Regions from separate parts of the Radiobacillus sp. PE A8.2 genome, predicted to be linked through region 4. Evidence: riboswitches for the same ligand, from Rfam matches in the RefSeq annotation. Region 4 holds a riboswitch; each other region holds the start of a gene.
What was found. Region 4 has a riboswitch for S-adenosylmethionine ahead of metK (methionine adenosyltransferase). Riboswitches for the same ligand answer to the same signal wherever they lie in the genome.

Region 1 (3,183 bases), on a different contig from region 4:
CACAAGGATAATAACCGTAATAATCATCACTTCTGTTTGGAATTGGTTGTAACCGTACGAGATAGCTAAGTCACCAATACCCCCTGCACCTACAGCACCAGCCATTGCTGTTGCACCAATTAAACCAATAATCGCGATCGTTAATGATAGAATTAACGATCCTAGAGCTTCTGGCAATAAAAACCGCCAAATAATCTGCCAAGGTGTTGCCCCCATCGCTTGTGCTAGTTCAATCGTACCTGAACCAACTTCTAATAATGAGTTTTCCACTAATCTACCAATATACGGTGCTGTATAAAACACTAATGGAACAATCGCTGCAGTTGTACCGATTGATGTTCCTACAATGAATCGCGTAAATGGAATGATTGCAACGATTAAGATAATAAATGGAATCGACCTGAGTACATTTACAATAACATTCAACACTTTAAATACAGCTTTATTTTCTAAAATGCCCTGTTCCCTCGTAACAACTAAAATGATTCCGAGTGGGATCCCGATTAAGATTGAAATTAGGAAAGTGACGATGATCATATACAATGTTTCATTAAGAGACCCTAATAATTCAGGCCAAAACCAAGCCCAATCAAACTGCATCTGGCACTACCTCCTTAATCGTCACCTTTTTCCCTTTAATAAAGTCAACGACTTTAGTAATCTCACTTGCTTCCCCGTTCAATTCCACAATAATATTACCAAACGGCTGTCCTTGAAGTTCTGTAATTGTTCCATAGATGACGTTAATATCTACGCTGAAATTCTTAGCAACATCAGAAAGTAATGGATCATTAGCAGATTCCCCTTTATACAGAATTCGATATACAGAATTAGAAGCACTTTTTTCTAAAACTTTTCTTAAAGTTGCTTCTGGTAACGCATCATTTAATACGGTCCGAACAAAGCTCCTAGCTATCGCTGTTTTCGGTTCAGTAAACAAATTAATAGTAGTATCCTGTTCCACAATTACGCCACCATCTAGCACGGCTACGCGATCACAAATGTCTCTAATCACGTTCATCTCATGGGTGATTAATAGAATCGTAATACCTAACTCTTCACGAACCTGCTTTAACAGTTCTAACACGTTGTTCGTTGTATCTGGATCAAGTGCCGAAGTAGCCTCATCACACAATAATACGTGTGGATCGGTTGCTAGCGCTCTAGCAATACCAACTCTTTGCTTCTGTCCACCGGAAAGTTGCTCAGGATAATGATCTGCTTTATCTGCTAGACCTACAAAAGAGAGAAGCTTCGTTACTTTTTTCTCAATCTCATCTTTGCTATAGCCTTCTAAAATAAGTGGCATAGCAACATTTCCAAACGCCGTTTTCGAATGTAAAAGATTAAACTGTTGGAAAATCATCCCTATTTTCTTACGTTCCGCTCTTAGCTTTTTAGGAGATAATTTTGTTAGATCAATTCCGTTCACTTTCACTTTTCCCGAGGTAGGCTTTTCCAATAAATTTACACAACGGATCAACGAGCTCTTACCTGCACCGCTATAGCCGACAACACCGAATATTTCGCCTTTTTTCACCTCGAGGTTTATATCTTTTAAAGCTTCAACGGGGTTTTCTCCACCCTCACCGTAAACCTTCCGAATTCCTTCAAGTACTAACATATAACTCTACTCCTTTGCTTTCTCAAACGCTGCAGTTCAGCACTGTATTAGCGTCCGTAGACTCCCACTTAAACATCCCCGTTTACTTTATGTTTTGAAGCAACAGTCGTTCTGACGATTATTCCAGTATAAAAAAGAGCCCATTTCAATTGAAAGAGGCTCTTTATTTTATAAAAACCTTATCTTTCAGAAAAAATCTTCTGTAGGATGTAGCACCTTTCTTTAAAGAAGGTTGCTGGATGTCATTGGGCCTTGTCCCTCAATCACTCTTGATAAGCATACTATTTAGTTAATATTTTCACATCATATCGTGTTGCCGCAAACTTGTCAACAATATTAGACAAACTTTGCGAATATCAAATAACGGTAATATTTACATTATTTTGGAAATCTTTTTATAGAAAAAGGACTAATATCTAATGCTGTTTCACGATTTCCCGTCACCAATTGGCTTAAAATCTCTCCGATCACACTACTGAATTTAAATCCATGTCCTGAAAATCCGCAAGCAATAATAACATGCTCATGATCAGGGTGCTTATCAATGATAAAATCCCCGTCTGGAGTCATCGTGTACGTACATGCCCTACCGATATTATGGGCACCAACTTTTGGCATACACCGTTCAGCATAACGACTTACATCTCGCTCATCTTGTTCATATGTGCCAAATTCATCTAACGGTTGGCTCATATCTCTTGGAATCCCACCATCGTGTCGCCCTATTTTGACACCTGCTTGATCAATGCTTGGAAATCCGTAATATGTTTCCGTTGGTAATTCAAATGAAAAGGCCGGAAACGCAGTCGCATTGTAGATACTTTCGTCTGTGTCAAACCAAGAGAATGTATTTCGCTCCTCTTGCAGTGGTAATTCCAACTTTACTAATGGAAGAAGCATTCTTGTACCTGCTCCAGGCGTCATGATTAAAGATTCTGCCGTAAAGCTTTCCTCAGCTGTTTCCACTTTTACACTATTTTCAAAAATAGAGATCGATGTTACGGGGGCATTAACCTTAAGCACTGCACCATGTGCTTCTGCTTGTTTACGGAACGCCCTAATACAATTCTCACTCATTAATACTCCTGAATCTACCTCAAAACAGCCCACATATCCTTCTGGCACACGAAAGCCAGTCCAACGTTGATTAATTTCATCGGCAGTTAATTGCTCTACATTCAAGGAATAACTATTGGCACTACGAATCACGTTTTGAATAAAGGTTGATTCTGGTTTTCCAACATTAATAACTCCAGTAGGAATAAAAATCTTCTCGTCAGATTGCTCCTCAAGTTCATACCATAGCTCTTGCGCACGTAAAGCCATTTCAACATAGCTTTCCCCTTCACCATAAGCATGTCGTATAATTCTTGTTTCCCCATGGTGAGATCCTTCAGCATGCGGAGGATTATGGGAATCAATTAATAATACACGCTTCCCTTGTTTTGCTAAGTAATAGCCTGCAGCCATGCCCATCGAGCCCGCGCCTACTATAATAACATCATAGTCCATCTATATATACGCTCCTTTAATGTTAAGCAAGTATCATAATTACAATA
Region 2 (3,183 bases), on a different contig from region 4:
TGGGGATTTCTACCAATTTATTGGAAGCAGTTAAATTTCACATCTCCCGGAGAGGTGCTTGCCCACAGAATCGTTTGGGCATTTATTTTCATGATAATTTTATTAGCATTAACTGGTAAGTGGAATAACTTCATTCGTGAATGCATCCTCATTGCTAAAGATAAAAAGAAACTTATTGGCATCACCATAGCATCGATAGTTATTAGTATCAATTGGCTGTTATTTATATGGGCTGTTAACAGTGATCATGTGGTTCAAGCAAGCCTTGGCTATTATATCAATCCACTCGTAAGCATTTTGTTAGGCATGTTTATCTTAAAAGAAACATTGACCCGATGGCAGGTTATTTCTTTTATATTAGCAGCTGTAGGTGTCATATATTTAACATTCAGTTTTGGCGTTTTTCCATGGGTATCAATTATGCTAGCATTATCATTCGGTGTATACGGTCTATTAAAAAAGACTGTCGACATCAGTGCAACATTCGGACTCACGATAGAAACGGTGATCGTTTTACCAATTGCACTTATCTATTTGATTAGTACACAATTTCAAACTGGTACATTTCCAACCATATGGTCAACGAACACAACTTGGTTAATTTTAGCTGGGCCGGTCACTGCCATTCCGTTACTATTATTTGCTAGTGGCGCAAAGCGAATTCCTTTATCGATGGTCGGATTTTTACAATACTTCGCACCAACGCTGATGCTCATTTTAGGTGTATTTATGTATCATGAAGCATTTACACAGGGACACTTGGTAGCCTTTGTATGTATTTGGACAGCTTTAACCATTTATACCGTGTCTCGTACAAAATGGTTTAAAAAGCTCGAGGCAAAATCTGCCTATAAGAAATCGCTCGAAAGCTAACAGATGGCTTTTTAAAGAAAATAAGCTAATAGGTTACCCTATTAGCTTTATTCAATATCAAGATTATAATCCGTTCGCGGTTTTTTCGGGCCACGAATCTCTAGTACCCCATTCCTGTATTTAGCCTTGGCTGTTTTTTTATCGACAGCATAAGGTAGTGTTACCTCACGTTCCGATTGATAATAACGTCGTTCTCTATGATAGTAACTATTGCTTTCATCGTATTTTTTTACATCTTGATCATTCGATAGACGTATTTTCAGTCGATCACCCACAACATCTAGATGTATATTTTCTTTGTTTACACCTGGTACATCAACCTCAACGATCCATTCCTTATCGGTTTCATACATATCTACCGGTATACTTTTCTGCGGTGTATTGTTTTGAAAAAAAGAATCGATTGAGGCCATGATATTGTTCGTTGGTTTCAATTGAAAAAAATCATCCATTTGTCGAAGAAAATCTGGTGACGTATTTGTATTATTTCTTACATTCCTTTTTGATCGTTTAGATGAATATTTAGATTCCTCTGCCATACGATTAACCTCCTTGTTTTGCGCCCTACACTTTAACCTATGTAATGGAACCCTAATGAGTATAGGCATTCGTTTATATGGATCAAGTTAATCATTATTATTTGAAAATTTGAAAAAAATGGTTGACGCACTGTTTTTAGTCATTTATAATCCAATTAAGTTAATCGCATATCTCTTATCAAGAGAGGCTGAGGGAATAGGCCCTGTGAAGCCCGGCAACCGTCAAGAGTACTTGAAATGGTGCCAAATCCTACAGATGTAACAATCTGAAAGATAAGAGGAGGAACCGGTAATTTCAAGTCCTCTTCTTCGGAAGGGGGCTTTTTTGTCCCCTCTCTCTTCTCACACATCTACATCACGACCCAGGATTTCAGAAAATTTGCTTGTTAGTCGCACCACATGTGTCATCAGTTTTTAAAATTTAAGGAGGATGTACTTATGACAAATTCATTTCAATTCCAAGGAACAGAAACACAATTATTACACGGAGGGCAAACACCAGATCCAACAACTGGTTCACGTGCTGTACCGATTTACCAAACAACTTCCTATGTATTTCGCGATACCGAGCACGCCCAAAATCTATTCGCACTAGCTGAACCAGGTAATATTTATACACGGATTATGAATCCAACGGTTGATGCTTTTGAACAACGGATAGCGTTACTTGAAGACGGTGTGGCAGCAGTTGCAACCGCATCTGGCTCTTCTGCAATCACATTAGCAATATTCAATCTTGCTGGCGCTGGAGATGAAATCGTTGCCGATAGTAATCTGTATGGTGGTACCTATAATCTGTTCGCCAAGACTTTGCCAAAATACGGTATAAACGTTAAATTTGTAGACGGTTCTGACCCAGAAAATTTCCGAGCTGCGATCACGTCGAAGACCAAAGCTATTTATGGAGAAATAATTACCAACCCTAGTTTGAACGTATTTGATATTGAGGCTGTTAGTGAGATTGCACACGCACATGATATTCCGTTAATTATCGATAATACTTTTGCTAGTCCATATGCTTGCAAACCAATAAGCTGGGGTGCTGATATTGTTGTACACTCCGCAACAAAATGGATAGGCGGACACGGCACATCTATCGGCGGTGTTGTGGTTGATGGTGGAAGATTCAATTGGAACAATCCAAAATTCCCAGGATTTATCGAACCAGATGATAGCTATAATGGCATCCGTTTTGGTATTGACATTGGACCACCAGCATTTGCAATTAAATTACGTGTTCAATTATTAAGAGATATTGGACCATCGTTAAGTCCACAAAATGCTTTCTTGTTCTTACAAGGTTTAGAAACATTGAATTTGCGACTTGATCGACATAATCAAAATGCAAAAGCTATAGCAAACTACTTGCAAAATCACCCAAGTGTTGAGTGGGTATCTTATCCAGGTTTAGAAGAACATCCTTCCCACCAGTTAGCGAACAAATACTTAGGTGGCGGCTATGGATCTATCGTTAATTTCGGTATTAAAGGTGGCCGAGAAGCTGGAAGAAAAGTAATTGACAACATCAGCTTATGGTCACACGTAGCGAATGTCGGCGATGCTAAATCACTTATTATTCACCCTGCATCAACAACACATCAGCAATTAGATGAAGTGAGCTTAAAAAGCAGCGGTGTAACAGAGGATTTAATACGATTGTCTGTTGGTCTTGAGTCAATAGATGATATTATTAGCGACCTAGACCAAGCTATTGCTATCGCAACTGGCACTGCAGGCACGATTCAAACTACAGACGAAGCAGCGATCACTT
Region 3 (3,183 bases), on a different contig from region 4:
CTATTAGTGCAGCTGCTTTTTTCCATCCGCCACGATCGCGACCAATATCGTACGTATCCATCGCTTTTAATAAATACAAGTAACTGTTGGCATCAAACCGTTTTGTTAATTTTTTACCTTGATAATCAAGGTAAGATTCAATTTCATAAGCTATCTCTTCATGCGCAACTCCTGCTGGTGCTCGCTGCTCACGTCCAAAGCGTTCATTAAATAAATCTCCGGAGCGATACGTGATCATACCAATCATTCTCGCTAAGCTAAGCCCGTGCTCTGGAATCGTTTCAGCAGTGTAATTACCGTTGTTCCATTTTGGATCTTGCAGGATAGCTAATCGAGCAATGTTATTAAATGCAATTGCATAATCGTTTAGGTAAGGTGTTACGGCTACCGGAAATAATAGATCCATATAATCGGGATATAAAATTCCCCATTCTAGCGCCTGCATGCCACCGAGCGATCCGCCAGTAACTGCCTTTACATGATCAATTCCTAACTGCTTTAATGCTTTATATTGTGCATTCACCATGTCACGTACCGTAACAAAAGGAAAATCGGTACGATAAGCTTCTCCTGTGATTGGATTAATACTCAATGGACCCGTGCTACCATTGCATCCACCTAATACGTTAAACGAAATCGTTTGAAACTGGTCGGAATCAATATAACCACCAGATTTAATTAAATTTGCCCAATAGCCAGGGCTTTCTTCCGTTCCTACAGCATGCTGACTACCAGTTAAAGCATGGCATATAAGAATAACAGGATCAGACGTTGAACCAATTCGTTCATAGGCTAGCTCTACTTTCGGAAGAGTCTTTCCTGATTCCAATACGAGTTCACCAATATCAATTGTCCCTGTCTCCCTAAATGTGGCGACTGTTGCTTTCATCGGCGTCACCTACCACCCTTCCAAGAAAATATCCATCAAAAAAGCCTCTCTGCGGAAACAGAGAGGCATACTAATAAAGTTAGTCTCTCTTATCTCCCAAGCATAACGCTCGCAGGAATTGGCACCTTTTCAAGTATATAAAAATACTTAATGGTTGCCGGGTTTCATCGGGCCAGTCCCTCCACCTCTCTGGATAAGAAAACGAATTACTATTCAATTAATTTAAATTATCAATTTCATTAATACGAAGTTTAGCACGCAGAAATTCGACTGTCAATATAAAAAGTATAAAAAGTTGTAAAATTAAGATAACTGAATCAATTTCATAATTACTCTACAGAATCATTAACAAATATTATGATAATAACCATACATGTCCTTTACTGATGAAAGAAATTAGGCTTCTGCGTCAGATCATCATAATGGCTATGAAAAATATGTGTAGACGCAGGTGACAGTGGTGGAATTAACCATGACCACCTGCCAGTGAGCTCTCGTTCTGCTTTTGCCTCTTTTTCTTCAAACATCTTAAACTGCTGTGCTGCCGTATGGTGGTCAACGATCGTAACGCCTGCTTTTTGGAAAGATTGGAGAACAGCTTTGTTCAGTTCGACTAGCGCTTCGTCTTTCCACAAAGAACGGTTTGAATTTGTGTCCAACCCTAAATGCTCAGCAACGGCCGGCAACAAATTGTACCGATCTGTATCTGCAAGGTTTCTAGCTCCAATCTCCGTGCCCATATACCAGCCGTTAAAAGGGGCACAGCCATAGTTGATCCCGCCAATCTCAAGACGCATATCTGCAATAATCGGCACTGCATACCACTTCACTTCTCGTTCGCCAAAAAGGTCATGATTAGGGTGCTCGATCACAACTTCAACAATAATATCGGCCGGAATATCCATCCATTGAGGTTCATCCTCATCTATTTGCACCACTAATGGAAGGATATCAAACGCACCAAACTTTCCCTCCCAGCCAAGCTCCATGCATCGCTCCGTAAATGCCACAGACGCCGGATCACCGATGATACCGTCTGCGGTTTGATAGCCTGCATAGCGTAATAGCTGATGGTTCCAGATTCTCACTGTCCGATTGTTACCTGCATCTGCATTAAATATCGTAATCGCAGACTGGACTTTACCATTATTTGTAGCAAACACAATATGCTTAAAAAGCAAATCAAACACATCAGACGCCTCGGTGATCTCTCTAGCATCAATCACCTTCAAGCGATTCCAAAACAACCGTCCAATGCAACGATTGGAATTGCGCCAGGCCATTTTTGCTCCATGACTCAATTCCTCAAAACTATGCTTATAGGTTCCCGTTTCGTTAATTTCTGAAATCACTTCATCTATTCGTTGCTCAATCTGAATCTCGTTTTTCCCAAGTTCGAAGTAACACGTTCTTATAAAGGATGCTGCTTCTTGTATTAACTCAGCATTTTCCAAACGCTGTAAATTATTATTTTTCATAGCTACCTCCAAGTTCAATAGTGTCATTTTAGCAAAACTTTGGAGTAATCCGAAATAGTATGATTGCGTAAGAAAAAAGCCAAGGACCTCCATATCATATGGAGGTCCTTGGCTTACTGGAAATAATGTAACGCGCCCGGAGGGATTTGAACCCCCGACTCTTGGTACCGGAAACCAATGCTCTATCCCCTGAGCTACGGGCGCAAGACAACTTTATTAAATTTGTGACAAAAACCATTATAACCGATAGCGCTGCTTATTTCAATTACTGTTTTTCCTATCTATAAATTGTGCCCATACCACTAGGTATTTGTCTGCATAGGTTATAAAGGATTTCAATACAAATGTAGGAAATCATTACAAAAACACCTTGCAAAAAATTGCTAATAGACTTATGTCTTGATTTCACTATTGGAATCAAGGCATTTTTTGTCTATTTTCGTAAATCTTGTGGATATGGCAAATTTCCTATAAACGTGTCAACATTTGTATGGAAGCGATTTTTAGCTTAGTTTTCACTAAGGGATCGGACCAATAAGATTCCTGCCAACACACCCATTATTGCTCTTATTTCTAAGCTTCTCAATGGATTGATGGCATTAAAACCGTCAATCCCAAACCATAGTATCCAACTTCCAAATGGTATAGTGGAAAATATAATAAGGATCAGCGTAAGGACAGCCTTAGCGCAATCTACCTTAACCTTTTTTAAAGCAATAATCTTTTTAACTTTTTCTGACTCAATTAAAATTCCGAATAACAAGTAGAGAAAACTGATTAAAAGTCCGTAAAGTATCATTCCTTCCCCACTGTAAT
Region 4 (3,183 bases):
CAGGCTCCTTCACTATAAAATATAATTAATTAGCAACGACAAATTTCTTTAAGCTATCGATTTTATCTGTTTTTTCCCAAGTAAATTCGATATCTGTACGACCAAAGTGTCCGTATGCAGCTGTATCTTTGTATACGGGTTTTCTTAAATCAAGCATCTTAATAATGCCGGCTGGTCGTAAATCAAATACGGCACGTACTGCTGCAACTAAGCTTTCTTCATTTGCTTTGCCTGTTCCAAATGTATTAATTGAAATGGAAACCGGCTCGGCTACACCGATCGCGTATGCTAATTGCACTTCACAAGAATCAGCTAAATCAGCTGCGACGATGTTTTTCGCTACATAACGCGCAGCATATGCAGCTGAGCGGTCAACTTTTGTAGCGTCTTTCCCACTAAATGCACCGCCACCATGGCGCGCATAACCACCGTACGTATCTACAATAATTTTACGTCCTGTTAATCCTGCATCCCCTTGAGGTCCACCAATTACGAATCTTCCTGTTGGGTTGATGAAGTATTTTGTCTTCTCATCAAGCAATTCTTTAGGAACGATTGGATTAATAACCGCTTCTTTAATATCCTGTTGAATTTGGCTTAATTCAACTTCTGGGTGGTGCTGTGTGGAAATGACAATCGTATCAATACGAATCGGCTTGTCATTTTCATCATATTCAACGGTTACTTGTGTTTTACCGTCCGGGCGTAAGTAATCTAGTGTTTCATCTTTACGAACATCAGATAAGCGCTTAGCAAGCTTATGTGCTAATGAAATAGGTAACGGCATTAATTCTGGTGTCTCTTTATTGGCATAGCCAAACATTAAACCTTGGTCACCAGCACCAATAGATTCAATCTCACTTTCCGTCATCGTACCTTCGCGCGCCTCTAACGCCTGGTTTACCCCACCTGCAATATCAGGTGATTGCTCATCAATTGCAGTTAGCACAGCACATGTCTCCGCATCGAAACCATACTTTGCACGTGTGTACCCAATCCCTTTTATTGTCTTACGTACGATACTTGGGATATCAACATATGTACTAGTTGTGATTTCTCCAGAAACTAGTACCAAGCCAGTTGTTACCGTTGTCTCACATGCAACCCTTGCATTTGGATCACTTTTTAAAATTTCATCAAGAATGCTGTCAGAGATTTGATCACATATTTTATCCGGGTGTCCTTCTGTGACAGACTCTGAGGTAAATAATCGACGATTTGCAGCCATTCTGCATAATCCTCCTTCATGTAAACAAGTAATACGGAACTTCTCTTTTTCCCTGTCATTTGCTTTGAATTATATACATTAGCTCTTTTCAAGTTCAGAAAAAGCAGTTATATATAAGTATTAACTAATGATGTTAAAATATGAGGGTAACCCACAATTGGCTTGTATTGGCCACGGGTATAAAAGGGTTTCCCCTATCCACTCTACTTATCGTTCAAGGAACATGTCCTTGCTACAGGTTAGCACCTTTTCCTAATCTCTAGGTGGTTGCCGGGCTTCATTGGGCCTGTCCCTTCACCAGCTCAGGATAAATCGAGTCCGTTCGCACTTTATCGTAACGAAACTAGTATATATTGTCAATGATTCAAACTGCGATTTTGACATGATTTGAAAATAACTTTTATTTACGTTGTCTCTAAAACACTTTTAATTGATCGATCCGTTCTAAACTATTAGGCAGAACACCATCTTTCATCATAAAACTGAAATCTGGATCCAAGGCAATTCGATCTGGAAGGTCAGCTAAATATATCGGTCCGTCTGTTTCATAGTAAGTTTCCTGTTCAATTACCATGTCTATCGTTGCAAAATAAACATTCTTAATCACATGATCACTTTTTCCGCGCACATAATATTGACCAATATAAATTAACTCTCCCACTGATCCACCCGTCTCTTCGTGTACTTCCCGTATGGCAGCATCCTCCGCTGTTTCCCCATCCTCTACTTTTCCTCCAGGAAATTCTATGCCCCTATCTTTATGCTTCGTTAACAGCCACTGATTGTTGAACCTGCAGATTACCCAGACATGTTTTGGACCTGATGAAAAAGGATGATCGTCGAATGACAATTCGACTTCATTGTTGTAATAATCCTTAAATATTACCATAATTACTTCATCTACCTTCTTCATTAATAATAGTATTATATTCGATAATTTCCTTTGGTGATTAAATATCAACTTCTAATTACATCATCTCATAAGCATTACCTTTTTGGGAATTCATTTGAACGATATCGTTCATGAATGTCCAATTATATTTATACTGTTCTATACCTGTTTTCACTGTTTAGGTAAACATATGGTTACAAAAGAATCGGACGCAGATTACTCTGCGCCCAACACTCCCATGCTTTCTATATGGTCTCTTGTTTTTTCATCACCAAGCTTGTGTATCATTTCAAATGCCTTTTTTATTCCTTCGTCATATCGATCATTCGATTTATCGTTGTGATATGGCATCGCTGGAACGTGCGCTCTGAAAAACGATTGTATATCCGCATTGTACATATTTTTAAACAACTCTCGTAACTGGTGCACTTCTTCATGTGTTGCATTTATCGTGAAATCGTTGTTATCTCCTACTTGAACTTGTGAAATTTCTTGGGAACCAATATCAATAAAATACGTGTTTTTTTCCATCATTCACCCTCCTACCCGTTAATTTTCCTCAACTAGATAATATTTATGAACAATTTTTCAATATTTTTGCATAAGGTATGTTACATGAGTCAATTTCATATTTACCTTATAGTGAGTGCTATCTTCATCCATATATAGTTCAGAGACGGTTTAATCCGACTATACATGGGTGAAGATAGCTAAAAATCAATATTATGAAATTGACTAACATAGACATTACTTTTCGAAGGGAATGACAGGATGAGATTTGAAGAAGATCTACTGCAATTATATTTGCGACATTTTGATAACAATGACGAAGAATCGTTAGAGCACTTTATTCAGTCTGTATTAGAGCAAATGGATGAAAAAGATTTGTTAGAAGTAATTCACACGTGTAAAAAGGAGGAATTGCACAGTATATTAAGTAAACATTTGCAGGTAAACATAGAAAACAAACTTAAATTCGAACAATATGATATTGATGACAATGACCAACTTTCTATTTAATACATTAGAAAAAACCCCATCTTCATAAAAAGATGAGGTTTTA

Region 1: it holds a riboswitch for S-adenosylmethionine, as region 4 does, so the genes downstream of both, ACI6MV_RS21925 (methionine ABC transporter ATP-binding protein) here and metK (methionine adenosyltransferase) in region 4, are expected to answer to the same signal.
Region 2: it holds a riboswitch for S-adenosylmethionine, as region 4 does, so the genes downstream of both, ACI6MV_RS24500 (PLP-dependent aspartate aminotransferase family protein) here and metK (methionine adenosyltransferase) in region 4, are expected to answer to the same signal.
Region 3: it holds a riboswitch for S-adenosylmethionine, as region 4 does, so the genes downstream of both, metX (homoserine O-acetyltransferase MetX) here and metK (methionine adenosyltransferase) in region 4, are expected to answer to the same signal.

What each region holds. Positions count from the first base shown of each region.
Region 1 is NZ_JBJGXI010000058.1:22,132-25,314, reverse strand. It holds gene ACI6MV_RS21930 (methionine ABC transporter permease) at 1-600, opposite strand, end outside; gene ACI6MV_RS21925 (methionine ABC transporter ATP-binding protein) at 590-1,624, opposite strand; SAM riboswitch class I at 1,801-1,903, opposite strand; gene solA (N-methyl-L-tryptophan oxidase) at 2,003-3,136, opposite strand.
Region 2 is NZ_JBJGXI010000087.1:478-3,660, reverse strand. It holds gene rarD (EamA family transporter RarD) at 1-873, shown strand, start outside; gene ACI6MV_RS24505 (Hsp20/alpha crystallin family protein) at 921-1,412, opposite strand; SAM riboswitch class I at 1,585-1,692, shown strand; gene ACI6MV_RS24500 (PLP-dependent aspartate aminotransferase family protein) at 1,851-3,183, shown strand, end outside.
Region 3 is NZ_JBJGXI010000022.1:37,488-40,670, reverse strand. It holds gene metX (homoserine O-acetyltransferase MetX) at 1-889, opposite strand, end outside; SAM riboswitch class I at 976-1,089, opposite strand; gene ACI6MV_RS12975 (nitric oxide synthase oxygenase) at 1,270-2,367, opposite strand; tRNA gene ACI6MV_RS12970 (tRNA-Arg) at 2,499-2,571, opposite strand; gene ACI6MV_RS12965 (hypothetical protein) at 2,876-3,183, opposite strand, start outside.
Region 4 is NZ_JBJGXI010000043.1:34,717-37,899, reverse strand. It holds gene metK (methionine adenosyltransferase) at 26-1,228, opposite strand; SAM riboswitch class I at 1,433-1,542, opposite strand; gene ytkD (RNA deprotection pyrophosphohydrolase) at 1,644-2,141, opposite strand; gene ACI6MV_RS19225 (hydrolase) at 2,337-2,651, opposite strand; gene ACI6MV_RS19220 (hypothetical protein) at 2,892-3,140, shown strand.